DNA from 4 places in the Paenalkalicoccus suaedae genome. Region 4 is predicted to be linked to each of the others. Evidence: riboswitches for the same ligand, from Rfam matches in the RefSeq annotation. Region 4 holds a riboswitch; each other region holds the start of a gene.
The links. Region 4 has a riboswitch for S-adenosylmethionine ahead of FLK61_RS15175 (PLP-dependent aspartate aminotransferase family protein). Riboswitches for the same ligand answer to the same signal wherever they lie in the genome.
Positions count from the first base shown of each region.

Region 1 (7,522 bases), 1.6 Mb from region 4:
GCTTTGATTTATTGTCCCCTTTGAAAAAATTCATTCATTTCGTCCTCCTTCTACTTTCTCTTAGCCTTGTTTGTCGTTAAGAGGTCGCGGTACGTTACATGATTAAACACCATTTCTGCATGTTCCCATGCGCGCTTTCAACCAACAAAAATAAGAGTTTCACAGTACGCATCAAACGCACCGCTACTCCTCTCATTCACCCTTACCCTCTTAATAAAACCCCACCGGATCATGGTTTGACTCGTTCCACTCATCACGCTTCTTTTTTCGATTATCATTTTGTAACTGACTACACAATTCATCAATATCAACCTTTTCTTCATAGTGCCATTGGAGTGCAGCTGACGTATACAGTTCATTTAATTGCGCAAATGAGAGCCCGTCTGTCTTTTCTACTAAAAGCTCCACTTGATCTTCGGTTAAGAAACGATCGAAACGTTTAACTTTTGCGTACTGACTTCGAAGCTCTTTGCCGGGAAGCTTCAGCTCATACGAGCGATCGAAGCGACCAGCACGGTTTACTAAGGCAGGATCAATTTTCTCCGGATAGTTTGTTGTACCAACTAAAAAGACCCCTTCTTTAGATGTTGATCCGTCTAGTGTATTAAGAAATACAGAACGTACGTCTAGTGGCATCGAGTCCAAGTCTTCAATAACAAGTACCATCGGCGTTAACTTCGCCACCTTCTGGAATACTTCCATTACGGTGTAGCTCGATGTGTGTTCTGTAATCTGCCAGTACACGACAGGAGCCTCTACACTTCCTGCTATTGATTTAACAAGCGTAGTCTTCCCGTTTCCAGGGTGCCCGTATAGTAAAATGCCTCTTTTATAAGGAATATCATACGTCTTAAAAAAGGAACCATCCTCTAGAAAGAATTGATCGATAGAACGATAAATTTCCTCTTTTAGTCCTGCTTCTAATAAAACATCTTCTCTTAATACAGCTGTTGTAATTTGTTCTCGTCGTTCCTCTACTCCATTTAATGTATCAATGAGCATAGACATGTGCGCCTTACTATATATACGATTTTGTTTGTATACATAATGAAGGAAGCGTTTGACGGCTGTTTGTGACGTGGAAAAAACGAAGCTTTGCTCATAGTTCATATGCTCACGAAAAATCGGAATTCTAACTAGAGCAACCTCAAAATCAGGATAGTAGTAAACCGAATTATCAATATTCAGGTTAGAGTTTACCCGCAGACGATCTTCCTCTATCTCCGTTGTAACCTTAAATGCTTCAACTGACTCAAAAACATATGTAACAAATTCTACGTTCGCGTTATGCTTAATATCATCTTGGAGCACTTTCCAAATATCCACAAGTTCCTCTTGGAGAGAAAATTGATAGAAAGTATGTCCAAATTCAGTAAACAAGTGTTCACTCACACCCTCAAGCGCAACCGCATGTTCTCTGTAATTTATCATATCTTTTATTCGCGTATTTGACTTATTGAAGAGAAACGAATCCATAGTAACCACTCCTTAAATGGGAAGTATAATTGGCTGGTACTCTCATAATAGCATGAATATGGGTTTTGATTCTCCATTCGTGCGACTCTCTCAAGATTTTCCTCAATAAGCAGTTGACATTTTAAGGATACTAAGATAGAGTACTGATTATCGAATCGAACACATACACTCTTATCCAGAGAGGCGGAGGGATTGGCCCTACGAAGCCTCGGCAACAGGCCGCATGCGGTACTGTGCCAAGTCCAGTAGCGTTTGTGCTACAAAGATAAGAAGAGATAGTAGTCAACTACCCTCTTCTTGTGAAGTGGGCTTTTTTATATGCTCGAATCGAAAACTGAATACCTTATCCAGAGAGGGGAAGGGACTGGCCCAATGAACCCTCGGCAGCAGGCTACTTGTAGCACTGTGCCAAATCCAGCAGGCGAAAGCCTGACAGATAAGACGCATGTTTGCCGCTTCTTATCGGACGAAGAAGTGGCTTTTTTGCGTACCTAGGGAGGAAAAGAACATGAATGCCTCACAGGAAAGCACAAAGCAACAGCTCATTACACGGTTGCTCGAAGCAGGTCACTTTAAGATCGGTAACCAACAACTATATGAGCTAACGGTGGAGGAATTACGCCAAGCACTAAACCAAACAGAGGAGGTTCGCCTACGATGAGTGAGAGCACCACAAAAGAATCGTATGTCCAGTCCGTCTTAAAACAAATTGAGTTTGGCACAGTAACAGTAACTGTGCACAATGGGGAAATCACCCAGGTAGACGTAACCGAGAAAAAACGATTTCCGAATCAGAAAAAAACAAACTAGCTGCTGATCTGACGACAGAAGGCACCTACCCCCAACACATAGGGGGAGGTGCCTTTTTGCGTCCCAGCAGACTTTTAGTAAAAAGGAGCACATGCATTGATTACATTCGATGAAGTCACAAAAAGCTTTACCACAAATGGAAAGGACATCCTTGCCGTCGATGACGTGTCCTTGACCGTGAATAAAGGAGAAATATTTGGCATTATCGGCTTCAGTGGAGCGGGTAAAAGCACGCTACTTAGACTCGTTAACTTACTCGAAAGCCCAACAAAAGGTCGCATCCTCATTGGCGATCAAGACATTCAGTCATTAAAACCACGGGATCTTCGTCGCCAACGTCAGCAAATCGGCATGATCTTTCAAAACTTTAACCTATTTTCGTCACGGACGGTTTTTGGCAATGTTGCTTATCCACTACGACTTGCACGAAAACCAAAACGAGAAGTGACGCGCATCGTCAACGACATGCTCGACTTTGTCGGATTAAAGGACAAAGCCGATCATTATCCTGAGCAACTGTCTGGCGGTCAAAAGCAACGCGTTGGCATTGCTCGTGCGCTAGCCACGTCACCGGAATTCCTTATCTGTGACGAAGCAACGTCTGCACTTGATCCTGATACAACCGATGATATTCTTCGCTTATTAAAAAAGGTGAATGAAGAATACGGCATCACAATTCTTCTCATCACGCACGAGATGCACGTGATTAAAACGATTTGCGATCGTGTTGCAGTCATGGAGAATGGTCGCGTGATTGAGAGTGGAAATGTATTCAACGTTTTTTCGAATCCACAAACAGCCACGACAAAGAATTTTATTAGCTCTGTATTAAATGATCGACTATCTATTAAGCTATTAACGCATTTACGCAATAGCCATACTAACCCTCTTTATCGGGTCATTTTTAAAGGCGAATCAACCAATCAACCATTATTATCAAAGGTTACACGTAAGTACGATCTAGATTTTAATATTGCTTATGGCAGTGTCAATGAGTTACAGGATCAGCTTTACGGCAACTTAATTGTCGAGTTTATCGGTGATCCAATCGCGGTTCAGCGAGCCATAGAAGAGCTCGCAACAACCGTCGAGATTCGGGAGGTGATCAATCATGGGAGTTGATTGGAGTACGTTTTGGCTCAGGGTTGTGGAGGCGACCGGTGAGACGATTACGATGGTCCTCTTCACACTCGCCTTCGCCAGTATCTTCGGCGTCGCGATCGGTCTCACCTTATATGTCACGCGTGAGGACAATATTTTAGAAAATAAAGTCGTATTCTTTTTCATCAATGTGTTAATCAACATCATTCGCCCAATTCCGTTTATTATCTTTCTCGTCGCTATTACACCTTTAACGAGATTGGTAATGGGTACAACGATTGGAACGACAGCAGCCATCTTTCCTATGACAATTGCTGCTTCGTTCGGGATCGCCCGCATTGTGGAAAATAACCTTGTTGCGATTGATCCAGGCTTAATTGAAGCCGCAAAAGCAATGGGTGCATCCCCTTTTCAAATTATTTATGGTGTCCTCATTCCAGAGACACTCGGTCCACTTATTTTGGGACTAACCTTTGTGACAGTTGCCTTAATCGACTTTTCTGCTATGGCAGGGATTGTTGGGGGTGGCGGTTTAGGAGACCTCGCCATGACTTACGGCTACCATCGCTTTGACGCGTCTGTCATGTTTGTCACCGTCGCTATACTCATTATTTTAGTACAAATCGCACAGTTTGCCGGAAACAAATTATCACGAAAATTCTTAAGAAGATAGGGAGAGATTAATCATGAGAAAAGCAGCATTTTTAACAGGGGCACTTACACTTTTACTAGTAGCATGTGGAGAATCACAAGCATCGGAGGACCGCATAGAAGTCTCGATCGGCGTAACAGGTGCAGACGGTCAGTTCTGGAATTTAATTTCAGACCGTGCTGCAGAGGAAGGTATCGATATCGAGCTAATCGAATTTGCAGACTACGCATTACCTAACACGGCTCTTGTGAATGGAGAGATTGATCTCAACTCGTTCCAGCACTTAGCTTTCCTAAGCCAATACAACGCGGAGTACGATGAAACGATCACGCCAATCGGCTCTACCGTTATTGCACCTCTTGGACTATACTCAACCAACCATGAGTCAATCGAGGATATTCCTGATGGCGGCGAAATCGCGCTACCAAACGACCCCGCTAATACGGGACGAGGCCTCAAAGTGCTTGAGAGCGCAGGCTTAATCACCCTTCGTGAGGATGTAGGGCTTTATCCGACCGTCGATGATATTGAGGAAAATCCAAAGAATCTAGAATTTGTATTAGTCGTTGCGCAACAAACACCACGAGTGTTACCTGACGTTGCCGGCTCTATTATCAATAGTGGAATTGCCACACAGGCAGATATTTTCTTAGACGAAGCACTCGTACACGATGATCCATACAGTGACGAAGCAGCGCCTTATATTAACGTTTTTGCGACACGCGCAGAGGAGAAAGACAACGAAGCCTACCATACTATTGCTCAAATTTATCAAGAGGAAGACATTGCCCAAGCTGTTGTCGACGATTCTAACGGAGGAAATATTGTGGTCGATATTCCACAGGAGGATTTGCAGCAAACACTTGATGAGCTTGTACAAAACTTAAAGGAGGGACAATAATAATGGCGATCCGAGACGAATTGAAAGCAAGAATTGACCAGAAAAAGGACACGTATATTGAGGCTGCTAAGCGGATTCATGGTTACTCCGAAATCGGAAATGAGGAGGTACAATCAGCTGCTGAACTAGTAACACTATTAAAAGACGCGAGCTTCGACGTAGAAACATCGATTGCCGGTCATGAAACAGGGTTTATTGGGAAGAAATCAAGCTCAAAGCCAGGACGTAACATCGTGTTTCTAGCAGAATATGACGCCTTGCCAGGCCTTGGGCATGCGTGCGGTCATAATATTATCGGCACAACATCCGTCGCAGCCGCAATTGCCCTAGCCGATGATCTGGAACAAACCGGTGGCACCGTCTATGTTTACGGGACTCCCGCCGAAGAAGGCGGACCAAATGGTAGCGCAAAAGCAAGCTTCGTCAAAGCCGGACTCTTCGATGAGATTGATGCAGCCTTAATGATTCATCCATCAAGAGAAACAGGGACAACAGGCGCAACACTTGCAGTAGATCCTTTAGAATTTCACTTTACCGGTCGTGCAGCCCACGCGGCTGGTTCACCAGAAGAAGGGATAAACGCGCTAGACGGCGTGCTTCAGCTATTCTCAGGCATCAATGCCCTGCGTCAGCAGCTAGCAAGCACGATTCGCATTCATGGGATTATCACACACGGTGGCGATGCTCCTAATATCATTCCAGACTATGCCGCAGCCCGCTTCTTTATTCGGGCAACGACGTGGGAAGAGGTTGTGAAGACCTCCGAAAAAGTGCAGCAAATTGCTCGTGGCGCCGCTCTGCAAACTGGTGCGGAAGTCGACATTAAACGATTCCAAAACGAAATTCATGAGTTTGTCCGCAACCGTCAGAAGGCGACAGTTTAAATAACGCGATGTGAAAAGCCCCCCATGCGGTGGGGCTTTTCTTGTGTCGCGGTGTCAGGGCTTTGGTTTTAGTTGATGAAGGTTCGGTATAGCGTGTCACTTCTTGCTCGTTTTGGTGGATTGCGCGTCACTTCTCGGAGATTGCGTGTCTCTTCTCCTTCTTTTTGCCGATTTCCGTGTCACTTCTCTTAGATTGCGTGTCTCTTCCCCTAAAACGCTCCCGCAAACCACCCACAAACAGCAAAAAGACTAGGCACGAACTCATGCCTAGTCTCCTTCCCTTTACACACGATCTATCTATTAACGCCCAACCTTAAATCGTCGCCGTATCAATCACAAATCGATACTTCACATCGGAGTCCAACACGCGATCGTAGGCTTCGTCAATGTCATCGGCTGAAATGACTTCAATTTCCGGCTCAATGCCGTGCTTTGCGCAGAAATCGAGCATCTCCTGCGTTTCACGAATACCGCCAATCAACGAGCCTGCAAACGAACGACGCTGCGGGATTAGCGAGAACACGTGTAAATCGAGTGGCTCAGCTGGAGCGCCAACGTTAACAAGCGTTCCATCTAATGCTAAGAGCCCTAAGAATTTATTAATATCCAGCTTCGCGCTGACCGTATTTAAGATGAAATCGAATGAACCAGCAAGCTTCTCAAACGTTTCCTCATCTTCTGTAGCATAGTAATGCTTCGCACCAAACTTTAAGCCGTCCTCTTCCTTCGCAAGCGTACGAGACAGCACCGTCACTTCAGCGCCCATGGCATTCGCAATCTTCACGGCAACGTGACCGAGACCGCCCATACCAACGACCGCAACCTTCGACCCTTTCCCAATATCCCAATGGTTTAATGGGGAAAATGTGGTGATACCAGCGCACAATAAAGGTGCCGCTTTATCTAAAGGTAGCTCGTCAGGGATGCGGACGACAAAACCTTCTGTCACAACGATATGCGTCGAATAGCCACCTTGCGTCGGTTCTCCGTATTTATCCACACCAGCGTAAGTAGGTACATTACCTTCTAGGCAATATTGCTCCTCACCCTTTTCACAGCTACTACATTTCCCGCAAGAGTCGACCATACAGCCAACACCGACGCGGTCTCCGACTTTATAAGCAGATACCTTCGATCCAATATCCGTCACATATCCTGCGATTTCATGACCTGGTACAAGCGGATCCGTCACTTCGCCCCATTCTCCATGAGCGGTATGAATATCCGAGTGGCAAATACCCGCATACTTTATTTCAATCTGCACATCGTATTCATCTAAATCACGACGCGTAATTTCTACCTTCTCAAACGATTCTTTCGCTCCACGTACTCCTCTTGCTTTAACTGTTTGACTCACAAAAAAACCTCCATCCATATGTGTGATGTTCCGAAAAACTCTTTCACAAGAGTCTCATTCCCGCATTCAGAGCACCATCAAACATAGAGGAGGCATTTCTTATTTTTCTAGAACTGCTTTATAATCCGTCCATTCGTAATAAGTTGCCTCATGGAAGCCATCGGCAATCTCAATATCCTTCGTGCAATATTCGCGTCCACCAAAGCTACCATAAAAGCTAGCAGATTTATTAGCTGAAAGCACCTCCACTTTCACTCGCTCCGCATTTTCCTTTTCAAAAAAGGCAAATAGTTGCTGCATCATTTCACGCCCGATACCACGCCCTTGAAATCCCTGCAGTA
Region 1 is NZ_CP041372.2:485,485-493,006, reverse strand. Features, by position in the region: gene FLK61_RS02980 (PH domain-containing protein) at 1-34, opposite strand, end outside; gene FLK61_RS02975 (AAA family ATPase) at 211-1,476, opposite strand; SAM riboswitch class I at 1,645-1,748, shown strand; SAM riboswitch class I at 1,817-1,919, shown strand; gene FLK61_RS02970 (Fur-regulated basic protein FbpA) at 1,985-2,137, shown strand; gene FLK61_RS02965 (YezD family protein) at 2,134-2,286, shown strand; gene FLK61_RS02960 (methionine ABC transporter ATP-binding protein) at 2,383-3,408, shown strand; gene FLK61_RS02955 (methionine ABC transporter permease) at 3,398-4,060, shown strand; gene FLK61_RS02950 (MetQ/NlpA family ABC transporter substrate-binding protein) at 4,074-4,940, shown strand; partial or broken gene FLK61_RS02945 (M20 family metallopeptidase) at 4,943-5,803, shown strand; gene FLK61_RS02940 (NAD(P)-dependent alcohol dehydrogenase) at 6,138-7,181, opposite strand; gene FLK61_RS02935 (GNAT family N-acetyltransferase) at 7,281-7,522, opposite strand, start outside.
Region 1: it holds a riboswitch for S-adenosylmethionine, as region 4 does, so the genes downstream of both, FLK61_RS02970 (Fur-regulated basic protein FbpA) here and FLK61_RS15175 (PLP-dependent aspartate aminotransferase family protein) in region 4, are expected to answer to the same signal.

Region 2 (7,522 bases), 980 kb from region 4:
AATATCTTTTCTGCAGAGGATGCAGAAATAGCTGGCTATCCAGTGAGCCCGGAAGGACAGCTTGCTTTTGTACGTGACTTAGAAGCAGTTATTCAATCCGTCCCAAACGATCGTGGTAGAGGCTTCTTCTACTGGGAACCCACTTGGATTCCATCTGAGAATGCCGGCTGGCGTGATGGCGAAGGGAACGCGTGGGAAAATCAAGCATTGTTTGATTTTAACGGAGAAGCTCTCTCGTCATTAGCGATGTTTGGTGAACCTGCGAATGATGGTGGTGAAGAAGTGATTTCATTCAACGATGTTGACGGTGATACCATTGGCTATGAAGCAATTATGCAACTGGCTCAGGATAGAGTCATTACAGGATTTGTTGATGGATCGTTTCAGCCTGCTGCATCCGTATCACGTTTACACGCTGGGTTAATGCTTGCTCGGGAGCTTCAGTTGGATGTTGATTCGTTAGTTGCGATGAGCTTGTTTCGTGATATTAGTGAGGATCATCCTTATGCGAGTCAGGTGCAGGCTTTCTATGATGCGGGGATTGTGCGCGGCACGACAAACGGTGACTTTTTACCTCAGACATCTGTGACGCGTGGTGAGCTTGCAGCTATGCTTGTGCGTGGGTATGAGGTGGAGGCTGATGGTGAGGAAGGTGACAGCAACATTCGTAACCATCTATTTACAGATGTGTATGGCAGTCCTTATGAATCTTACATTGATACACTTTATCAATCTGGAGTTGTTGCCGGCGTTGCAGTTGACCGCTTCGAGCCGAATAGGCCTGTTACACGAGCGGAGCTGGCTATCCTGCTCATGAGACTTCGGGGAGTTGACTTGTAAGAGGTTTTTGGAGAGAAAAGATTGAAAGAAGCCCCGTGCGAGCGACCGTGCTCGTGCGAGGCTTCTTTTTATTAGGACACTTACTCAAAAAACTCCTCATAGGTCCAGAAGTTGCCGTAAAGATCCTCGACTCCATCATCGTAATAATAAAATTCTCCGTCGAAGTAAGGCTCTCCATCAAACGTGTCTAAACCGGATGAATTAAATTCGTTCTCTTCATAGTAATACTCGTCATCCTCATAGTAATAGTCTTCATCTTCTTCGTAGTAGTACTCATCGTCCTCATAATAATAATCCTCATCTTCATAATAAAGCTCATCATTATAATAAAACTCGCCTTCGTTGTAGTCTTCTTCATAGTAGTAATCTTCCTCGTAGTAATAGTCATCATCGTAATAATAATCATAGTTGCTATAGTAATCTTCCCAAAACTCGTCGTCCCACTCCCAGTACTCATAATAATCGGCGTCCGCCGAATAATCTCCACCATAAAAATCTCCGTCAAGCCAGCCGTCACTATAGTAAAACTCCCCGAAGCTGTTGTAGAAAAGCTCATTCACTTGGTCACGACTTAAAGGATTGGTAATCCAGCCTTCAATCAGATCATAAACGGTATAGATAGGAATACTAAATGCAATCAACGAAGCGTCATTTCTTTTAGCAGAATTGATCGCAAAGATTTCTTCTGTCTCAATCGTCATCAGTGGACCGCCACTATTACCAGGCTCAATTGGAGCAGAGATTTGGTAGACATCTGAATAGGTAAAGTTATCAATAACAAAGTCTCGTCCAGCGCCAGTGACGTAGCCCATCGCAACTGAATTCTCGTAGCCTAGTGGAGTACCTAGAGCAAGCACACTCTCTCCCACATCTATTTTTTTCTCATGGGCAATGCTAGAGGGAGTCCTGCCCACAAAGTCTGCAACGTACACAATCGCTACATCAATCTCGTTTGAGTACCCAATTACTTGGCCGCTGTGCTCTGTGCCTGCCAAAGTTGTTAGAGTCACATCTGTAAATCCTTCCACCACGTGGGCGTTTGTGACTACGACACCACCCCCGTTATACAAAAAGCCTGACCCTTGTCCGGCTGGTGTGTAGATCGTATACACGTGTTGCTGTGCGTCTGCAATAATCTTGGTAAGATTACGCGCGCTCTCGCTTTCTTCGTCAGGGCTTACGATGTTACGGATAGCCTGCGGTTGCTTTATGTTTAATTGTTCTTCCGTGTCCGACACAAGGGCAACTCTCTCTTCAGGCGATGAAGTAGCTTCTGTCTGCTCCTGTTGATCTGGCAAAAAATATGCTAATGGATCTAGTACTACATAAGCTAACGTACCGTTAACAGCTAAGAACATTAGTACAACAAACGTAACTAAAAATGAGCGCTTTCTTCTATTCCCACAGGATGAACAGTATTTGCCTCGCCTTTGCATCTGATTTCCGCACGTCGAACAATACATATATTCCCTCCTTCTGTTGTATATACCTAAGACTATCATACCTCTTTATTTACAATCTTGAACCTGTTTTTTTGCTGATAAGAGAAATGTTTTGGAGGTGGTTGGAGTAAAGTGTTTAAGCTTTGCAATCTGCTCTGATGAAACCCAAGGCAGAAGCTTCTCCTCGTCGTCTTCTTTGTCTAATCCCCCCTATCAGAAGTATAATAAAGGTATCACCCGTTGAAGGAGCTGTTGTACATGACTACGTATCAGCTTGGCTACATTATTGAAGCTTACCCATCACTTGTTTTTGTGCCAGTAGGAGCGAAGCGACATGGCTTTCGATCAATTGGATCGAAGGAGGATCAAGCAAATGTGACTCGTTTACAGCATGCTGCCACTCAAGCATTTAATGAATTAACAGCTGATGAAATCGAGCTCTTGACGTCTTTTCTTAAAACGGATGAACTAAGACTTCCTGTGCCAGTACTCGGTAACGATGAGGCGTTCCCAACTCTTGTCCGCCCAGAGCAATTTTTATGGGAGGAAATGTCTGCGCCGATCCCTATTGTGCAGGACTCGTTTTATCCAAAGGAATATGCCAAACTATCGGCTATCCAGCTTGCATCACACGTAAAAAGCGTCGTAAAAGACTTTATCTTTTGCGCAAAGCTCAGCAAGCAGTCTCGCGAGACATGGCTTGAACAAATGCGTGAAGCATTTGATCAGCATCCGTTTATCCAGCTTGCTCAAGCAAAACGACCAATTGTACACGCTGTTGAAGCGTTAAATAAATCTTCTTTACTTGGTGTTCTTAATTATCCAGAGGACATCTCGTACTGGCGCCACCGCGTTGGCGTCGTGATGCGCCCGTATCGACATATCACACCCGAGTGGCGGTACACGATGTGCGAGCATGACAAGGAGCTCGCAACTGACAACGAGACTCTAGTCTGCACATGCTACGAGTGTGACTATGGGATTACGTATGATTTGGACGAAAATCGGGTCTATCTGCCTTTTGAAGTTGATATGCCACAGGCAATCAAACGTATTGCCACCATTGAACGTCAGTTCAATACGATCGCGGAACAAAGTCCCAAAGTGATAACCGCACTTCGGGAGCTCAGAGAATTACACGATTTCCTTAAGCCATACGAAGAGAAGCTGGTCACGATCTTAACACTCCAGCAGGAGGCAAACACAAACAGCGATCATCCGGCAGTTGTTGCATACCAAGCGATTGATAGCATTCGATTGCCCAATGAGGAAATTGAACCTACGCTTGTGAGCCTGCAACACGTCTATTTACCAGATGTAGCGGTGCTTAAAAAGGTGTCGACCTGGCTGACACTGGACGAGCGCACGCTTTTAGAGGAGCTAGAGCAAGTCGAGGATACTCTACGCAAAAGCGTCGAAGCGAACAGACCAAAGCCGGATGATATTTTATTTAGCCGAAAAGGCTTCTCTATTACGCGAGTGGAAGTAGAATCGATTCAACAGCTTGTTAGCATGGAGCCTATGGAGATTTCGTCTTATCAGCTCGTACAAGCGTTAAAAGGAAACCCGTCAAACAAAATTCGAACGTTAGGACTTCATCAGTCAGCCTTATTTGGACGACTTCATGACTGGCCTGAAAAATATATAACGAAGCTTGTTCAATCAATCATGTAAAATTATCTGTTCGTTCAAATAATTCTAAAAACTTCTTGACCTTTTTAGTAGACCTGCTAGAATAAAGCCTAACTTAATCATTTTCTTATCACGAGAGGTGGAGGGACTGACCCTACGAAGCCTCGGCAACCGGCTATTGCACGGTGCCAAGTTCAGAGGATCTATAATAGATCCGAAGATGAGATTAGACGGATAGCCACATGTTGATGTGACTTCAAGCCCTCTTTTCTTCACCTTAAAGAGGGCTTTTTATCGTGATAAGAGGATGCATAAACAAGGAGGAATAGAAATGTCGAATGTACAATTTGCGTATTGGGTTCCTAATGTTAGTGGTGGATTAGTCGTGTCAAAGCTCCCTCAGCAAACAGGGTGGGATGTTGAGTCAAATAAGCGCTACATACAGCTAGCTGAAGAGGTTAATTATGATTATGCACTGTTCCAAACGCGTTGGTTTGCAAGCTATGGAGCGGAGAATCAGTTAGAAGCCATCACCCTTGCCTCTGCTTTAGCAAGCGTAACAAGTAAGATTAACCTTATTGCAGCTGTCCATCCGGGTCTTTGGCATCCTGGTGTATACGCGAAGATGGTCGCAACACTTGATAATATTAGCAATGGGCGTGCCGCATTAAACGTTGTTAGTGGATGGTTTAAACAGGAGTTTATCGGTTACGGGGAGCACTGGCTTGATCATGATGAACGCTACCGTCGCTCTTCTGAATTTATTCAAGTATTACGTGAGCTCTGGACAAAGGAAGAAGCAACGTTCCAAGGTGACTTCTATCGAATCAATCAGGCTCCGTTAAAGCCAAAACCAGTAAATGGTCAGCCTCCTGTATTCCAAGGTGGTAATTCAAGTGCAGCTCGCGAAATGGCGGCCGAGCATTCCGACTGGTACTTTATGAATGGAAATACACTTGAAGGCTTTAAAGAACAGATCGAGGACGTACGTGCAAGAGCGAAAAAGTATGGACGTGAGGATAAAATAAAGTTTGCCGTAAATGGCTTTGCCATCGTGAGAGATACAAAAGAGGAGGCGGTTGGGCTTCTGCGCGATATCGTCGCAAACGCGGATGACGAGGCTGTGAAAGGCTTCCGAGAAGCTGTTAAGCACGCTGGTCAATCTGCTTCTGACGGTCAAGGAATGTGGGCAAACTCGTCCTATGAAGACCTAGTCCAGTATAATGATGGCTTTAAAACTGGACTTATTGGTACTGCCGAGGAAGTATCGGAGCGTATCCTAGAGTTAAAAGCAATTGGCGTTGATTTAGTACTCACAGGGCACTTCCACTATGAAACGGACCTGCAACGCTTTGGCGAGGAGGTAATCCCGCTCGTCAAACAAAAAGAGCAAGTGTTAGCGCGCGTGTAAGAAGCATAGTAGGGTATCTTCTTCTTTGTCCCATCTCCCCCGATAGACAAAGTGGATAAAATAAAGAGAGCGGGATGCCAACATAATGGCATCCCGCTCTCTTCTATTTACTTTCTAATTACCTATTAATTCATCGTTCTCTTGAGAAAACGCTTCGCGAATGATGTCGTAGGATTTCTTTAATCTCGGTTCGTACTGAGGCAAGTCCCATGTTTCCCACGTGTAAGGCTCGAAGGAAATCGTATTGCCGCTAGCTTGTGGCAGCGTATCGACAATCTCGCCATTCGCATCCGCCTGCATGACAGCTACGTGAATCTCGTCAACATCACGCATCACCTGCTCTCCTTCACCGAAGAAGTCACCTAGCACCTCGCGCTGACTCGGGTCGGTAAAGTGTAGTAAGAGCCAAGGAATTCGAATTTCGATGATCCCATTGTCTTCACTAATTTGATAGTCAGCGAGCGAATCATAGTCTTCTGATTCAGGATCGGCATTACCGCGTCGGAGCTTACCCGTTTCATACGTATCGAACGGTATTAACTCCTGTGTACTTGGAATTAAGAGCTCTCGATTTAGTACATAATCAATCGTCTCAAAGTTTCCAGAGTTACTATCCGGAGTCTCCCCATAAATTTCGATCAAATCCAATTGATCTTCGTATAGGAAAGCTAGATAATCATAATATTGATCCACCCAGATGCGCGATTCCTGCTCATCCTGACTAATTTGAGCAATAAATTCCACGCCTCGATCAAAGTCGAGATTTGGGAAGTCAGTTGATGTCGTATTCCCCTGATCTGGGACTGTATCGAATAAAAGATACGCGTCACCGTCAGCAAGTTCATCTCTATTAATACGTGCATATAGGAAGGTTTCGTCATAATCTAGTTCAAGCGAGTTTAACGTGTTATCACCAGTAGCGATTTGCGTTGCTTCAGGCCACTCCTCGTCCTCACCATTTACAATGACCTTATCTCGATCAAAGGCTAAAAGACCAAAGCGTTGCTCATTCGTTTGTGTATTCGACCAAAACGGGCGTCTGTCTGGATTATCATAGTCCATCGTGTTCCACGTACGTTTAAACCATTCATCCTGCCAAGAGAATACCATTCCACCAAGCATTCCTTCTGCAATGATATCTTCATACAGGTTGGCAACTAACTCTCCTTGCTCTTCTTCTGAAATAAAGCCTTGATGCTTCCCTTGAGGGTTTTCGTGCGTACGTCCTCTAGACGCCGGAATGCCAAACTCGGCTACTAAAACTGGCATATCGTGCACTTCATGTAGGTCACGCAGATAGCCAGCATAGCTATTTGGTTCTCCACGGTGATCAATAAACTCCAAATACTCCTCTTCGAAGTTAAAGAAGTCCGGATAGTACGGATAAACGTGATACGAGGCAAACTGATTAGTCAGCTCATAGTCACCTTTTACATGAATCACGTTAGGGTCCACACTCGCCATATCTTCTTGTTCATTCGGCTCCGATGGATGATCTAAAATATCCGTCGTCACCCAGTTTGTAAAGCTTAGTGGGCGAACCCATCCATAGTTATCATGTTCGAAGGATGCAATAAAGTCCATTTGCTCAGCAAGCCAATATTCAAACGGCTCGGCATTCTCCGTATAGACAAAGTTACCGTCGTAATCTCCCATACCTGCGTGTTCCTGATTCGTGTTATCCACCATAAATGGATACCACTCAATTCCAATAATCCAGCCTGCTACGTATTCCGATATATCCGCTTGATACGTACCAGATGCATGTCCCACGCGTGGTGGAATGATAGCATTTCCATGAATAACATTCACGATATCCTCCATCTCCTGCTGGAATTCCTCCGTGTTTTCTTCGTGGAACGCGTCTAGATCTTCTTCTAAAATCTCTTCATTTACCCATATTCCGTGGAAAACATAGATGTTGTCTTCATGCTCATCGTTATATTGCTTTAATGCGCGATAAAAACCAGGTGGATGAAGCGTGTAGACCCGAATGCTGTTTGCTTCCATCTCGCCGATCATCTCAAACCATTGGTAATACTCTTCCTCAGAGATTCCTGCTTCTCCTGGGAATGTACCAGGCTTCGCTTTCCCGATGTTAACACCTTTAATTGTCATCTCTTCCCACTGATCGTCCTTTAACACTTCAAAGGTCTGATCGTTCACGCGGGAGATATGAGATATTCCCTCTGCATTT
Region 2 is NZ_CP041372.2:3,809,516-3,817,037, forward strand. Features, by position in the region: gene FLK61_RS19195 (glycosyl hydrolase 53 family protein) at 1-840, shown strand, start outside; gene FLK61_RS19200 (S1C family serine protease) at 921-2,303, opposite strand; gene FLK61_RS19205 (RQC-minor-2 family DNA-binding protein) at 2,541-3,956, shown strand; SAM riboswitch class I at 4,039-4,141, shown strand; gene sfnG (dimethylsulfone monooxygenase SfnG) at 4,246-5,325, shown strand; gene FLK61_RS19215 (hypothetical protein) at 5,440-7,522, opposite strand, start outside.
Region 2: it holds a riboswitch for S-adenosylmethionine, as region 4 does, so the genes downstream of both, sfnG (dimethylsulfone monooxygenase SfnG) here and FLK61_RS15175 (PLP-dependent aspartate aminotransferase family protein) in region 4, are expected to answer to the same signal.

Region 3 (7,522 bases), 1.5 Mb from region 4:
TTTGGATCAACCGCAGCGGTATACTCCCACGCGCTATTTTCCTGCTGGATCAGCTCTAAGTCTGCGTTCGAAACATCGATTCCATAGATCTTCACGTCGGAGCGTCCCGCTTCCTCAATCGCGCGAGCGGCTCCAATCGCAAACGCATCCCACGTCGCAAAGATCGCATCTAGTTCACCCTCTGGATATTGGTTAAGTAGCGCTGCTACAGCGTTTTGCGTTTGCACGCTCGTGTCCTCTGCTGCAACACCGAAGCGACTTACCTCAACAAGTTCTGGGTTTTCTTCTAAAATAGTTTCATAAACAGCGTTACGTCGCACCATCGGCGGGAAGCCGTCGACCCATAGGTAGGCAATGCTTGCTTCCCCGTCAAAGTCCTCAACAAGCTGATCGAGTGCCAGCTGCGCCAACGCCTCATCGTCCTGTGATGTCAGTGTGACGCCATCGATTTCAGCAAGATCCGGGATCGAGTCAAACGTGACGACCTCAATGCCTGCTTCTCGCGCTCGCTCAACCGCCTCCACCGTTGCTGCATCGTCTCCGTGAGAAAGAATTAAGCCGTCGACCTGACTTGTAATTGCCTGATCGATTGCATCGTGAAATCGTGCTGTATCCCCGTTTGCGGTAAATACGTCGACATCAAAGCCAAGCGACTCTCCTTCTTCCTGTACACCCGCTAAAAACTGTGCGGTGTGATCATCCCCACCAATCTTTCGAATCACGCGGACAGTGACGTCTTCGTCTGATGCGAATCGGTCTGGCACTCCTTCGAGCGAAGCCTCGTTTGACGTTGCGCCTTCCTGAGCGTCTGTTGCTGGTTCATTTTCCCCACACCCTGCTAGTAGAGCGGCTAGTGCTAATCCTGACGTTAGTAACCATTTGTTTTTCGCTGACATATTTTCTTCTCCTCCATCTGCTCCCCCGAGAACGTCCACGTAAAAAAGCCTCCTTCTTGTATAAGAAAGAGGCGGAAGCATGCATGGTCCGTCTCTTATCTCTCAGACTTAAATAAGCCTGTTGGATGTAGCACCGTACCTCACACCTTCTAGGAGGTTTCCGCAAATGTGCGGAAGGCCGGTTGCCGGGCGTCATAGGGCCAAATCCCTCAGCCAACTCTCGATAAGAGCAATATTTTTTTGTGTGTTGCGTTGGGAGTAATCATAAATCCTGAGTAGATCATTTGTCAATACCTTGAATGCAAGAAAATTTGAAGGAGAGTTTGTCAATTGGTTGGGGATGACTTTCCATATTGTAGAAGTGAAGTTGGACGCATTTTAGGAGAACGTGAACGCACATTGCTGATTTTGAGGAGAAGCTGAACACATTATTGGAGAACATAAACACACTTTGCCAAAATTCACTGAGAAGATGAACACACTTACCATAAGTGCGTGCAAAACCGCCAGTTGCCCTGTGCTCCCGCCTCGTGGGGTCTTCGTAAAGTGGCAGTTGGGCAATGTAAGGTCCTTGAGTGGTGGAATGTCTATGAAGTGAAGACATCATTTTAGAAACCAAACACAAAATAGGAGTTACCAAACACGGAATCGCAAAAACGGCGAGTTACCAAACACAAAAACGAAGATACCAAACACAGAATGCCAAAAATACGGACTTACCAAACACGCAGCTGCCTACCTAAAGCTGAAACCACTAAACGTGGCTCTACGTCCCCTCTCCTCCCCAATCTGAAAAAACTATTTGACAGCTCCTCCTTTCCCTGTCATAATCTGTTTCAACGATTCAAAATTGCATAATAATTTCAAACTCTTATGTAGAGCAGGTGGAGGGACGATCCCTATGATACCCGGCAACCTGTTTCGGTCAGACGTTGACTGATTCAAGGTGCTAATTCTCTCGCGCAGGATGCGTGGCAGATAAGAGGACATGATACCTGTCAGTACAAACCGACACGTCCTCTTCCATTTGCGAAGTGGACGTTTTTTATTTTCTCAAAAAGAAAGTGGGGCATGTGACATGAGCTTTGTGACAGCAACGTATCTCGTACCAGGCGGGCTTGACTTACATAAAAAAGCGGAGGGCATCGCGCTCGGGCTCACAGTTGGATCGTGGACGGATTTGCCGGCGCTCGAGCAGGCGCAGCTCAAAAAACACAAGGGCGAGGTGATCGCGACAAACGACGGCACGCCAAAAGCGACCATCACGATTCGCTATCCGGCGGTCAATTTCACGCCTGACATCCCAGCGATTTTAACAACGATTTTTGGGAAACTATCGCTAGACGGAGAAATCAAGCTTGTTGACATTGCCTTTGACGACGCACTAGCAAAGCAGTTCCCAGGCCCACAGTTTGGCGTTGATGGCATACGCGAGCTGATCGGCGTGCACGATCGCCCGCTCGTCATGAGTATTTTTAAAGGCATGATCGGCAAAGGACTTGATGAATTCGAAACGCAACTAGACGCCCAGGCTCGTGGTGGCGTGGACTTAGTAAAAGACGATGAAATTCTATTTGATAACCCCCTCACGCCTTTCGAAGAACGAGTAAAACGCGGGAAGCACATCTTAGATAAAGTCGAACAAGAAACGGGACGACGCGTCCTTTACGCCGTTAACCTGAGCGGACGCACCTTTGAGCTACGAGACAAAGCGCGTAAGGCAGTGAAGCTTGGCGCATCCGCCCTCCTGTTTAACGTATTCGCTTATGGACTGGATACGCTTCAGGCACTCGCCGAGGATCCTGAGATCAACGTTCCGATCATGGCGCACCCAGCCGTATCCGGAGCGCTCACGGCGTCGCCGGACTACGGCATCGCCAACAGCGTCCTACTAGGCAAGCTCCTGCGCATCGCAGGCGCCGATCTCGTCTTATTCCCATCACCGTATGGGAGCGTCGCACTGCCTAAGGAGGAAACAGATGCGATCGCGCTCGCACTAACAGAACCGACCGTCCACCGTGCCGCATATCCAGTACCGTCAGCCGGCATCCATCCTGGACTTGTACCTCACCTAGTCCGAGACTTCGGTGAAATTTCCGTTATTAACGCAGGCGGTGGGATTCACGGACACCCAGACGGATCAGCCGCAGGTGCAACAGCCTTCCGCCAAGCGGTCGACGCGGTGTTAGATGATACATCACTTGAGGATGCAGCCCTTCAAAAGGCAGAGCTCGCAGCTGCCATTAAGCTGTGGGGGCATCCACTATGACGGAACGCACACCGATTATCTTTTGCGACTTTGATGGCACGATTACAACAAAGGACAACATTATTGCCATCATGAAGGAGTTTGCTCCACCAAAATGGGAGCCGATCAAGGACGATATTTTAGCGCAGCGTGTCTCCATAAAAGAGGGCGTTGGTCGTATGTTTGATTTACTTGATACGTCTAAAAAGCAGGAGATCATCTCGTTTGTTCAACAATCAACTATTCGAGACGGCTTTGCAGACTTCGTGGCACACACGAACAAGGAAGACATTCCGCTCCATATTGTCAGTGGTGGTATTGATTTTTTCGTCCAGCCAATGCTTGAATCGTACGAGTTGAACGGCAACATCTACTGTAACGGTAGCGATTTTAGTGGAGATACCATCCGTATTACGTGGCCGCACGCCTGCGACGATCAGTGTGATAACGACTGTGGTTGTTGCAAACCGTCTATCTTACGCACGTACCCAAAGAACGACTATTACCGCATTGTTATTGGAGATTCGATTACGGACCTTGAAGCGGCAAAGCTCGCGGATCACGTCTTTGTATGCGGAGATTTTTTAGAAGAAAAATGTAAGGAGCTTCGGCTACCCTATACACGTTTTGCTGACTTTCGCACGGTTATTCACGCACTAAATACGTTAGGAGTGACGTCATGACAACAGCTGTTGATGTTTCACAAAGATGGGATGAGCTCGCGGCAGTTAAGGATGAGCTCGCCGAACGAGACTGGTTCCCCGGCACAAGCGGAAACCTCTCGATTAAAGTGACAGCGGTCCCGCTCACGTTCCTCGTCACAGCAAGTGGCAAGGATAAACGCAAGCGAACGCCGGAGGACTTTTTACTCGTCGATAAAGACAGTAGACCAGTAGAGCCCGGCGCGCTAAAGCCGTCGGCTGAGACGGTGCTCCACCAAAAGATTTATGAAAAAACACAGGCAGGCTGCTCACTTCACGTGCATACCGTAGACAACAACCTAATCTCCGACCTCTATTTTGAAGAAGGAGAGATTACATTTAAACATCAAGAGCTGATCAAGGCGTTCCAGATTTGGGAGGAAGACGGCGAGCTTAAGGTGCCCATCGTGGAGAACCATGCCGATTTGGATAAGCTCGCAGACGCAGTCGCAGAGCGAATTGAACCAGGCGTCCACGGCGTCCTCATCCGCAACCACGGTATTACCGCATGGGGACGGGATGCGTTTGAAGCTAAAAAACATTTAGAAGCATTCGAATTTTTATTTTCGTATCAAGTAAAAAGAGAGCTGTTACGCCGCTAAGGCGAGAGACTTTACCTAACTATTTTAAAGGAGGCTATTCACAATGGCGACAATTGTAATTCGCGACACGCAGGAAACGATTAAAGGAACGGATGAGGTACGTGCGTTTTTAGAAAGCCAGGAGGTGCTTTACGAGCATTGGGATCCAACAAAGCTCCCAACCGAGCTCCAAGGCAACTGCAAGATTGGAGACGAAGAAAAGGCTCAGATTTTAGAGACATTTGACGAGGACATTCGCTCTTTAGCGGACCGTCGTGGCTATAAAAAGTGGGATGTGATTGCGCTAAATGAAGACACGCCTGATCTGGAGACACTTTTGAAGAAATTTGAGCAGGTCCACACGCACACCGAGGACGAAGTTCGCGCGATTACTGCAGGATCTGGTAGCTTCGTGATCAAAGGCGCTGACACTGGCTACTTTGATGTCCAGCTAGAGCCAGGCGACGTAATCAGCGTACCCGTTGATACGCCTCACTTCTTTACGCTATCTGACGAGCGCCAAGTTGTGGCTGTTCGCCTCTTCATCGATCCAGAGGGTTGGGTCGCACACAAGTTTGATGATCCAGCGTTTGTTGCATCTAAGTAATTCAATAATGAGAGTTGGGCTTACGACATTCTTGTCCTAAGCCCCTTTTTTGGAGGTAAAACCATGACACACTTTGAGCAATCCGCACTCTTAAAGCGTCTCCCAGACCAATTCTTTGCGCGCCTCACGGCCAAGGTGAGAAACCTCGTTGCAGAAGGCCACGACGTGATCAATCTCGGACAAGGCAATCCTGATTTGCCAACGCCTGCCTTTATCGTCAAAGAGCTGCAGCAGGCTGCAACAAATCCAAGCTTTCATCAGTACTCCCCATTTAGTGGGCATACGTTTTTAAAAGAGGCTGTCGCCACGTTTTATAAGCGTGAGTACGATGTGACGCTCGATCCCGAGACTGAAGTTGCGGTGCTTTTTGGCGCTAAAACAGGTCTTGTCGAGATCAGCCAGTGTCTCTTAAATCCAGGCGACGTGGCGCTATTGCCCGATCCTGGTTATCCAGACTACACGTCTGGAATTGCGCTAGCGGAGGCACGCGCGTCGCTGTTCCCTCTATTAGCGGAGAATCACTTTTTGCCTGACTACGACTCGTTTTCTCAACAAGAGGTCGATAAGGCGAAGCTGTTGTTTTTAAACTACCCAAACAATCCAACGGCTGGTGTGGCGACCAATGCCTTTTTTGACGAAACAGTAGCCTTTGCCGCTGACAATAATATCTGTGTCGTACACGACCTCGCGTATGGAGCGATCGGCTTTGACGGCGTGAAGCCACCGAGCTTTTTACAGTCAGAAGGTGCGAAAGATGTTGGCGTGGAGATGTACACACTCTCCAAAACGTACAATATGGCAGGCTGGCGCGTCGGCTTCGCCGTAGGTAACGCCTCGGTTATTGAGAGCATTAATTTGTTGCAGGATCACATGTATGTGAGCTTGTTTGGCGCCATCCAACACGCAGCTGCCGCTGCTTTGTTGTCCGATCAGCGTGACGTGACAGAGCTTGTTGCGCGCTATGAAAGCCGACGCAACGTATTTATAGAAGGTTTGCGTGCGGCAGGACTTTCAGCCGTTGCTCCTAAAGGGTCCTTCTTTGTGTGGCTTCCTGTGCCAGAAGGATTCAGCTCCGAATCGTTTGCGGACTTCTTATTAAAAGAAGCGCACATTGTCGTGGCTCCTGGTAATGGCTTTGGCGAGTATGGCGAGGGCTATGTACGGATTGGGCTTTTGGCAGATGAGGAAAGGCTGCGGGAGGCTGTTGGGAGGATTGCGGAATTGGAGTTGGTGAAACGCTGTAGGTCAAAAGACTAAGATCAAAGGCGGCCACCTTCGGCGCCCCTACGCGGCGTTTGCTACTACTTGTGGGGGCTTGCTCAACTATTTCTGTCGGCCAAACCAATGGCCGACAGAAAGGATTTTCGCTGCGCGAAAGGGCTACCACTAGTAGTCACGCAAACGCCGCTTCGGGTTGCCTTCGGTTACGGTATATTAGTTGCACAACCTCCTTCTTTTTTATTAAGGCATGAGGCGATAGGTCGTTGCCTCCCTATAGAGATTAAAAGAGTGCGTTCACGTTCTCGCATAATGTGTTCACCTTCTCCACTTCGCTTCGCTGAGCCTTCTTTATCCTGTCCTAGGACGTATAACAAGCATATCTTTCCCATTTTATTTACTTATTTGCACAACATGCGCTGATTTTAGCACCACCCGTACGCTTTTTTGCACGGACTCGGCTAAATTTAGCACGATCTCCTTTAATTTCAGTACCATACTACCTCTCCATAAAAAAGCCCAACCACTAAACGTGATTGGACCTCTCTTAAATCAGTCATACCCTCCAGTTGCTGCAGGTAGCTCCTGATATTCGTCTCTTGGTTGGATCATATTCTGATGGATCTCCAACATCGTATCGTCCCAATTTGATACAGCCGTTGTCGGACAAGAGGAGTCCCAAATTAGTGAATAATCTTCTCCATTTGCGGTCATTTGCAGGTTGTACTTGTGGTGTGGTTCCATACATGACAAGCCATCGCCCTCGTCGGGCAGCGCTAACACATCATTTTCTAAAACGGCTTGATAGATCGTGCGCAACTCCTCGTCGCTGAGCACGAAATCGGTGGTAGTTGTGCCGTCGACGATCAGATCCTTTGTGTAGGTGTCGTCATACGTGTTGATCTCGCTCACGCCGCCTAACCCGTAGGATAGCGCAAACGCAAAGTCGTCCGGCATGTCCTCTGGTAGCGCGTCCTCTGTCGTGCTACCGCATGCTGTGAGCACGAGGATCACTGCGATTCCCCATAACATATGTCTCATAATTGCCCCTTTCCTACATCACTTTTCAGCTGCTTCTACCTTCTCTCTCAGCTCCTTGATTTCCTTTCGCTGGGCTTCCATGCTCCCCCAAAAGATGCCTCCAACAATCCCTAATATAACCCCTACTGGTCCGAGAAAAATGAGCCCAGGGATGCTCAAAATAATAATATAGAATAACGTCATCTGACATGTTCCCTTCATGGTAAATTCATCGATTACACTAATTTTAC
Region 3 is NZ_CP041372.2:361,088-368,609, reverse strand. Features, by position in the region: gene FLK61_RS02285 (sugar ABC transporter substrate-binding protein) at 1-896, opposite strand, end outside; SAM riboswitch class I at 989-1,126, opposite strand; SAM riboswitch class I at 1,765-1,881, shown strand; gene FLK61_RS02280 (2,3-diketo-5-methylthiopentyl-1-phosphate enolase) at 1,975-3,165, shown strand; gene FLK61_RS02275 (2-hydroxy-3-keto-5-methylthiopentenyl-1-phosphate phosphatase) at 3,162-3,827, shown strand; gene FLK61_RS02270 (methylthioribulose 1-phosphate dehydratase) at 3,824-4,447, shown strand; gene FLK61_RS02265 (AraC family ligand binding domain-containing protein) at 4,491-5,033, shown strand; gene FLK61_RS02260 (pyridoxal phosphate-dependent aminotransferase) at 5,097-6,290, shown strand; gene FLK61_RS02255 (hypothetical protein) at 6,804-7,292, opposite strand; gene FLK61_RS02250 (hypothetical protein) at 7,311-7,475, opposite strand.
Region 3: it holds a riboswitch for S-adenosylmethionine, as region 4 does, so the genes downstream of both, FLK61_RS02280 (2,3-diketo-5-methylthiopentyl-1-phosphate enolase) here and FLK61_RS15175 (PLP-dependent aspartate aminotransferase family protein) in region 4, are expected to answer to the same signal.

Region 4 (7,522 bases):
TTATGTAACTGGCTCATCTGCATGGCTTTCTTTGTGCCAATGTCGATGAAGGATGATGTGGCAAAAATTGTAGCAATGCTTTTATTTGTATTCTGTTTCTTCATTTCCGGTTACGAGCATAGTATTGCTAACATGTGTACCTTTGCGATTGCGTTTGTCTTAAATCAGTCAGAGGTTATCACGATTCAAGGAATGTTCTATAACTTGATTCCAGTAACAATCGGAAACATTGCAGGTGGCGCAATCTTTATGGCGCTCGTGTACCACTATATGAACAAGCCGTTCTTACCTAAAGTATAAGGAGAGCAGGAGCCGATGAGGCTTCTGTTTTTTTGTTGGTTGTGATAGTGGATGGAGTGTTTAGTGATACGGATAGAGAGAGGGGGGTATCCGTTCATAGGGAGAAGTTATCCGTTTGTGGGGGAAGTTAACCGCTCGGGCTGAAAAGTAAACCGTTCAGGGAGGAAAGTAAACCACTTGCGAGTGAAAGTAATCCGCTCCCATTAGAAACTCCTAGAATATCAAACTCGATTCACATATAAAAAAACTGGGCAAGACATTCTCGCCCAGTAAATGACTACATATAAAGCTTTTTCTTACACGTTCTTTACGTCATGATAGTACGTTGCAAGGACTTCCATTCCTTTAGAGAAGTGCTCTAATGGGAAGCTTTCGTTTGGTGAATGGAGGTTGTCCTCTGGTGTTCCGAAGCCGAGCAGTACGACTGGAATGCCAAAGAGGGAATCGATTGTCTCGACAACTGGAATCGAACCACCTAGGCGGACAAATACTGTCTCGCGTCCGAAGGCTGCGGAGTAGCTTTCAGCGGCCTTTTCTAAAAGCGGATGGTTCGGGTCGACCTTGTATGCTTTAGCAGATAGGGCTTCGCGCTTGATATCGACGTGAACGCCTTTTGGCGCGTGCTCCTCGATGTAAGCGACAAGTGCATCCTGCACGTGCGTTGGATCCTGGCCGGGCACGAGGCGGCACGTGATCTTAGCTGTCGCTTTCGATGGAATGATCGTCTTAGTTCCTTCGCCTTGATAGCCACCAAAGATACCGTTGACTTCGAAAGTCGGGCGGGCCATCGTGTGCTCTTTGGCTGTGAAGCCCTTCTCTGGCGCTTCCTCTGGGACACCTGTTGTGGAAACAAAATTCTCGCCTGGTGCTGCATTCATCAGCTTACGCTCACCAACTGACAGCTCTTCGATACCATCGTGGAAGCCTGGGACCGTGATTTCTTCGTCTTCGTTCTTCATGCCAGCTAAAAGCTGCGCGAGAGCCATTGCAGGGTTTTTCACCGCACCACCGTAAAGACCAGAGTGCAGGTCGCGGTTAGGACCAGTTAGAGTTACTTCAAGACCAGTGAATCCTTTTAGGCCATATAGAATAGTAGGGATGCCTTTATCGACCATTCCAGAATCGGAAATAAGGGAGAAGTCGGCTTTTAGTAGCTCTTGGTTATTCTCAAGGAATGGATAGAGGTTGCCACTTCCGATTTCTTCTTCGCCCTCAATCACGAGCTTGACATTGATCGGCAGGGAGCCCTGCGTTTTTAAATATGCTTCGAAAACTGCCAAGTGCATGAAGACTTGTCCCTTATCGTCGCTTGCGCCACGCGCGAAGATTTTTCCGTCGCGGATCGTCGGCTTAAATGGCGCGCTGTCCCATAGATCGTATGGATCTGCTGGTTGCACGTCATAGTGACCGTAGAATAACGCCGTTGGAGCATCTTCAGCTCCTGTCCATTCTGCATACACGAGGGGGTGACCGCCCGTATCTTTACGCTCGACTGTCGTAAATCCGATGTCGCGCAGATAACCAGTTAAAAAGTCGACGGCCTTCTCCATCTCCTGTTTTTTCGATGCATCCGTACTTACACTTTCGATCTCTAAAAACGTATGTAATTTTTGCAAAAGCTGCTCTTCATTTTCTTTCAAATAATCAATAACTTCCTGTGTCATCATCATCTTCCTTTCTAATTTCATCTACGTCTTAGTGTAGCTTTCTTTCTAGTAGTTCGCAAATCTCAATGCCTTGATACCGCTTACATTTTCAGAAAAAATCGTTTATTCAGAAAACTCGTTGCGTCTGTTTCTAAAAATGAGTTATGATAAGAACTATAGTTTTTACGCATATTATCTGACATAGCATGAAGGGGATGACACATATGAGTGAAGAAAAAGATTTGCGGATTCGCAGTAAGGTGATTAGTGAAGGAGTTAACCGAGTTCCAAACCGGTCGATGTTACGCGCGGTTGGATTTACGGATGAGGATTTTAAAAAGCCAATGATCGGTATTGCCAGCACGTGGAGTGAGGTAACACCGTGTAATGTACATATTGATAAGCTTGCGATTAGTGCCAAAGGTGGCGCGAAAACAGGTGGTGGAGCACCGATGATCTTTAATACGATTACGGTTGCGGACGGCATTGCGATGGGGCACGAGGGAATGAACTATTCTCTTCCTAGCCGTGAAGTTATTGCTGATTCTATTGAGACAGTGATGAGTGCCGAAGCTCTTGACGGGCTTGTGGCAATTGGAGGCTGTGATAAGACGACTCCTGCCTGTATTATCTCTATTGGTCGACTGAATCTACCTGCTGTATATGTATACGGTGGAACGATTGCTCCCGGTAAATTAAATGGGAAAGACATCGATATTGTTTCCTCCTTTGAAGCGGTTGGGCAGTATCAGGAAGGGATTATCGATGACGGAGAGCTGCATAAAGTAGAGTGTAATGCGTGTCCGGGTGCTGGTGCCTGCGGCGGGATGTACACGGCCAATACGATGGCATCAGCGGTAGAAGCGCTCGGTATGAGTATTCCTGGCTCGTCCTCGACGCCTGCTGTGAACAATTATAAGGAAGAGGAATGTCGCCAGGCTGGGGAGCTTGTGATTGAGCTACTTAAGAAGGACATCTATCCGCGTGACATTATGACGAAAGAAGCGTTCGAGAACGCAATTACGGTTGTGATGGCACTTGGTGGCTCGACGAACGCATTCTTGCACTTAATCGCAATGGCTCGCTCTGCTGGCGTTGATTTGTCGTACGACGATTTTGAGACAGTACGTAAGCGTGTGCCGTTTATCGCGGACTTAAAGCCAAGCGGTCAATATGTCATGCAGGATCTGTATGAAGTGGGCGGCGTGCCGGCTGTGATGAAGCTACTTCTTGAGCATGGCTTGTTGCACGGCGATTGCTTAACTGTCACAGGCAAGACGCTAGCAGAAAATCTAGCCGAAGCAGAACCACTTAAAGAAGGTCAGAAGGTTATCGTTCCTTTTGATACGCCAATTAAGCCAACAGGTCCATTAGTTGTAATGAAGGGAAATCTAGCTCCTGAGGGTGCTGTGGCGAAAATGTCTGGTCAAAAAATTAGCCGTTTTGAAGGAATCGCGAAGGTGTACGATAGTGAAGCGGAAGCAACGGTTGCTATTGAAAACCGTCAAATTAAAGCTGGTGACGTAGTTGTTATCCGTAACGTAGGGCCGAAGGGCGGACCTGGTATGCCAGAAATGCTTTCTGTCACAGCAATGATCGTTGGACAAGGCCTAAACGGGAAGGTTGCGCTTATGACAGATGGACGCTTCTCTGGTGGATCACATGGCTTCGTAATCGGTCACGTAGCTCCAGAAGCTGCGGTAGGTGGTCCGATTGGACTTCTGCGCACAGGAGATAAGGTAACGATTGATAGCGATACACAAGAGATCAACATGCACGTGAGTGACGAAGAGCTTGCACAGCGTAAGCGTGAGTGGCAACAGCCAGAGCCACGTTACAAGACTGGTGTCTTGGCAAAGTATGCGCGTCTCGTAGCTTCGTCGGCGAAGGGTGCGGTAACGGATCAGGATTAATAGCTTAAAACGCCACATCTCGTATTCGAGATGTGGCGTTATTTATTAAAAGTGGAAGTAATTTAATTAGTCGCGAATGACGTAGAGACGTAAAATGAGCAGTGAGAGTCACGAATAAAAGCCGAAGGAACAAACGAGATGCTTTTGATTTTTATACTTGCACTCCCAATTTGGCACTTTAGCAATTTGACTTATATAACGTATTAGCATACGTCCTTGTGGCAGAGACAGTCCACCTTAAACGAACATTAACCACCTAATTTATTTACATTTTTGCACAACATGCTCGCTTTTTAGCACAAAGTCCCCTAAATTTATCACAACAGCCTCTGATTTTAGCACCACCACCTTTAAATTCAGCACAGCCCCTCTGAAGAGCTCACCAATCTCTCTCAATAGGGTAGAGTTTGACTAACTTTTTTACAAATTATTTATCTATAATGACCTTACCGTAGGTGACCCGAAGCGTCGTTTGCGTAACTACCAGTGGTAGCCCTTCCGCGTAGCAAAAATCCTTTTGCACGGCCGCTGGCCGGGCAAAATAGTTGAGCAAGCAACCACGGTAGTAGCAAACGACGCGCAGGGGCGCCGAAGGTGCCGCCCTTGATTTTGACTTTGACCTTGCACCAAACCACAAATCACACATAAACTGTATCAAACAACCCTCATTTACCAATGTAAGTGCTTACTTATTATAATAGAAGAAACTTTTTAAATTATTCTGTCAAATCCTTTGACATACCGAGTCAAACCATGATAAGCTACGACTCATACAAATCAACGCGGACTAACAGACAACTAATCGTTTTTCACGAAAAGGTGAATAACTTTTAGAAAAGTCGAATAAACATTTGACGTAGCTGTTTAACCGTGTTAAGATTCACATTAATTAAAAATTTAACCAATTATAACTTAATGATCTCTTATCAAGAGTGGCGGAGGGAATGGCCCTATGAAGCCCGGCAACCAACACATACTCATATGTATGATGTATGGTGCCAATTCCATCAGCGTTCATAAAAACGCTGAAAGATGAGAGAGGACGAGTTTCTTTACTGAACCCGTATCTCTCTATCTTTCGATAGAGAGATTTTTTTATTGATTTTTTCCTAAAAAGAGTAGCAATCAACGAAACACGTACAACTTTTAAACTTACTTTTCCGATAAGGAAAGTCAACTTAAAACGGAGGGATTTACCAATGGCAAATAACAATTCTTTTGAAACGTACAATCCGGAGACAGTTATCTTACACGGAGGACAATCACCAGATCCAACAACTGGGGCGCGGGCCGTACCGATTTACCAAACAACATCGTATCTTTTCCACGATACCGATCACGCAGAAAGCTTATTCTCGTTAGATGAGCCGGGGAATATTTACAGCCGAATCGGAAATCCGACGGTTGATGTTCTTGAGAAGCGATTGGCATTACTTGAGGAAGGGGTAGCGGCTGTTGCAACATCGTCCGGTATGGCTGCGATCTCTTTATCCATCTTAAACGTAGCAAGCGCTGGAGACGAGATTGTTGCAGCGACAAATCTTTACGGCGGGACTTACAACTTATTCGCAGTCACGCTACCACGATACGGTATTAACGTCACGTTCGTTGATCCGACTGATCCAGATAACTTCCGTCAGGCGATCAATGAGAATACAAAGGCTGTTTTTGCTGAAACAATCGGGAATCCTAGTCTTCACGTGCTTGACATCCCGGCTGTAGCAGATGTGGCGCACGAAGCAGGCATTCCACTCATCATTGATAACACGTTCGCAACACCTTATGTAGCGAAGCCAATTGAGCAAGGTGCTGATATCGTGGTCCACTCCGCTACGAAGTGGATCGGTGGTCACGGTACAACAATCGGTGGTGTAGTAATCGACGGAGGACGCTTTAACTGGCAGTCAGAGAAGTTCCCAGTGTTTAACGAGCCAGACCCAAGCTATAACGGCATCGTGTACGCTAAGGACTTTGGGACTCTCGCCTTCATTACTAAATTACGCGTGCAACTACTACGAGACTTTGGTCCGTGTTTGAGCCCATATAACGCATTTCAGCTTATTCAAGGGTTAGAAACTCTGCATCTACGCATCGTTCGTCATAACGAGAATGCGTTAGAGCTTGCGAAGTACTTAGAGAAGCATCCAGCAGTTGATTGGGTATCGTACCCAGGGCTTGAATCTCATCCGGCTCACGAAAATGCGAAGAAGCTGTTAAGACACGGAGCAGGTGCCGTTCTAAACTTCGGAATTAAAGGTGGACGCCAAGCAGGCAGAGACTTAATCAATAATGTCTCGCTTTGGTCTCACTTAGCAAACGTAGGGGATGCAAAGAGCTTGATCATTCACCCGGCATCAACGACGCACCAGCAGTTAACTGGTGACGATCTAAAGAAGACAGGTGTACTAGAAGATCTCGTTCGACTGTCCGTTGGACTTGAAAATATTGAAGACTTGAAGAAAGACTTAGATCGCGCTCTAGCCATTGCAACAGGCGAAGGTAATTCTTCAGATAACACCGTTATTAACGACGAAGGAGTTATCAAATGGGCGCTACAAAGTCCAAATGTAACGGAAAATAATACGACACGCATTAAAACAATCGCAGTCGTTGGACTAAGTGGTACACCGTCACGACCAAGTCACCGACTTGCTCGTAAGATGCAACGACTTGGCTATAAGATTATCCCAGTCAATCCAAGAGAAACAGAAATTCTCGGGGAAAAATCATACCCTGATCTAAAGAGCATTGAAGGACCGATTGATATTGTTCAAGTATTTAGAAGCCCAGAAGCAGCCATTGAATTAGCCCATGAAGCTGCGGAAGTGAAGCCACGTATTTTCTGGTTACAAGAAGGAGTTATCTCAGAAGAGGCGGCATCGATCGCGAAGGATGCAGGGCTTGAGGTTATCCACAACCGCTGTACGTATAAAGAGGCACAACGACTAAGAGGGACAATATCCACATTCGCGTGTGAAATATAAGAAACGGAGTGAAGACGAGTATGAAAAAGACATTATTAGGACTTAGTATCGGAGCGTTAGGATTAGTAGCTGCAGGATGTGGCTCCGAATCAAACACAGAAGCAGGAACAGCAAATACGAACGACAACTCGTCAACACCCGAAACAATTACGGTAGACTACGCGTTTTATTCTCCAACTAGTCTTGTACTAAAGGAGCAAGGCTTCCTCGATGAAGTATTTGAAGGAGAAGACGTCGAGTTTGAATATGTACTAAGCCAAGGTAGTAACCGCGCACTTGAATTCCTATCAGGAGGAAGCGTTGACTTCGGTTCAACGGCTGGTGCAGCTGCATTAATGGCAAAAGGAAATAACGCACCGATCAAAAACGTGTACATTTATTCGCAGCCAGAATGGACGGCACTCGTGACAAACGAGGGAAGTGACCTTGATACTGTCGAGCAACTAGAAGGAAAGAGAGTCGCTGCAACACCTGGTACAGACCCTTATATTTTCCTCATCCGAGCATTGGACGAAGTTGGTCTAACGGAGAGCGATCTTGAAGTCGTGCCACTTCAGCACTCAGACGGTGCTAGTGCACTGGCAAACGGAGATGTTGATGCTTGGGCAGGCCTTGATCCACACATGGCTCGTCAAGAAGTAGAGACGAACGCCGAGCTATTTTACCGCAACGAATCGTT
Region 4 is NZ_CP041372.2:2,828,390-2,835,911, reverse strand. Features, by position in the region: gene FLK61_RS15190 (formate/nitrite transporter family protein) at 1-300, shown strand, start outside; gene FLK61_RS15185 (dipeptidase) at 597-1,964, opposite strand; gene ilvD (dihydroxy-acid dehydratase) at 2,171-3,859, shown strand; SAM riboswitch class I at 4,780-4,898, shown strand; gene FLK61_RS15175 (PLP-dependent aspartate aminotransferase family protein) at 5,059-6,843, shown strand; gene FLK61_RS15170 (aliphatic sulfonate ABC transporter substrate-binding protein) at 6,864-7,522, shown strand, end outside.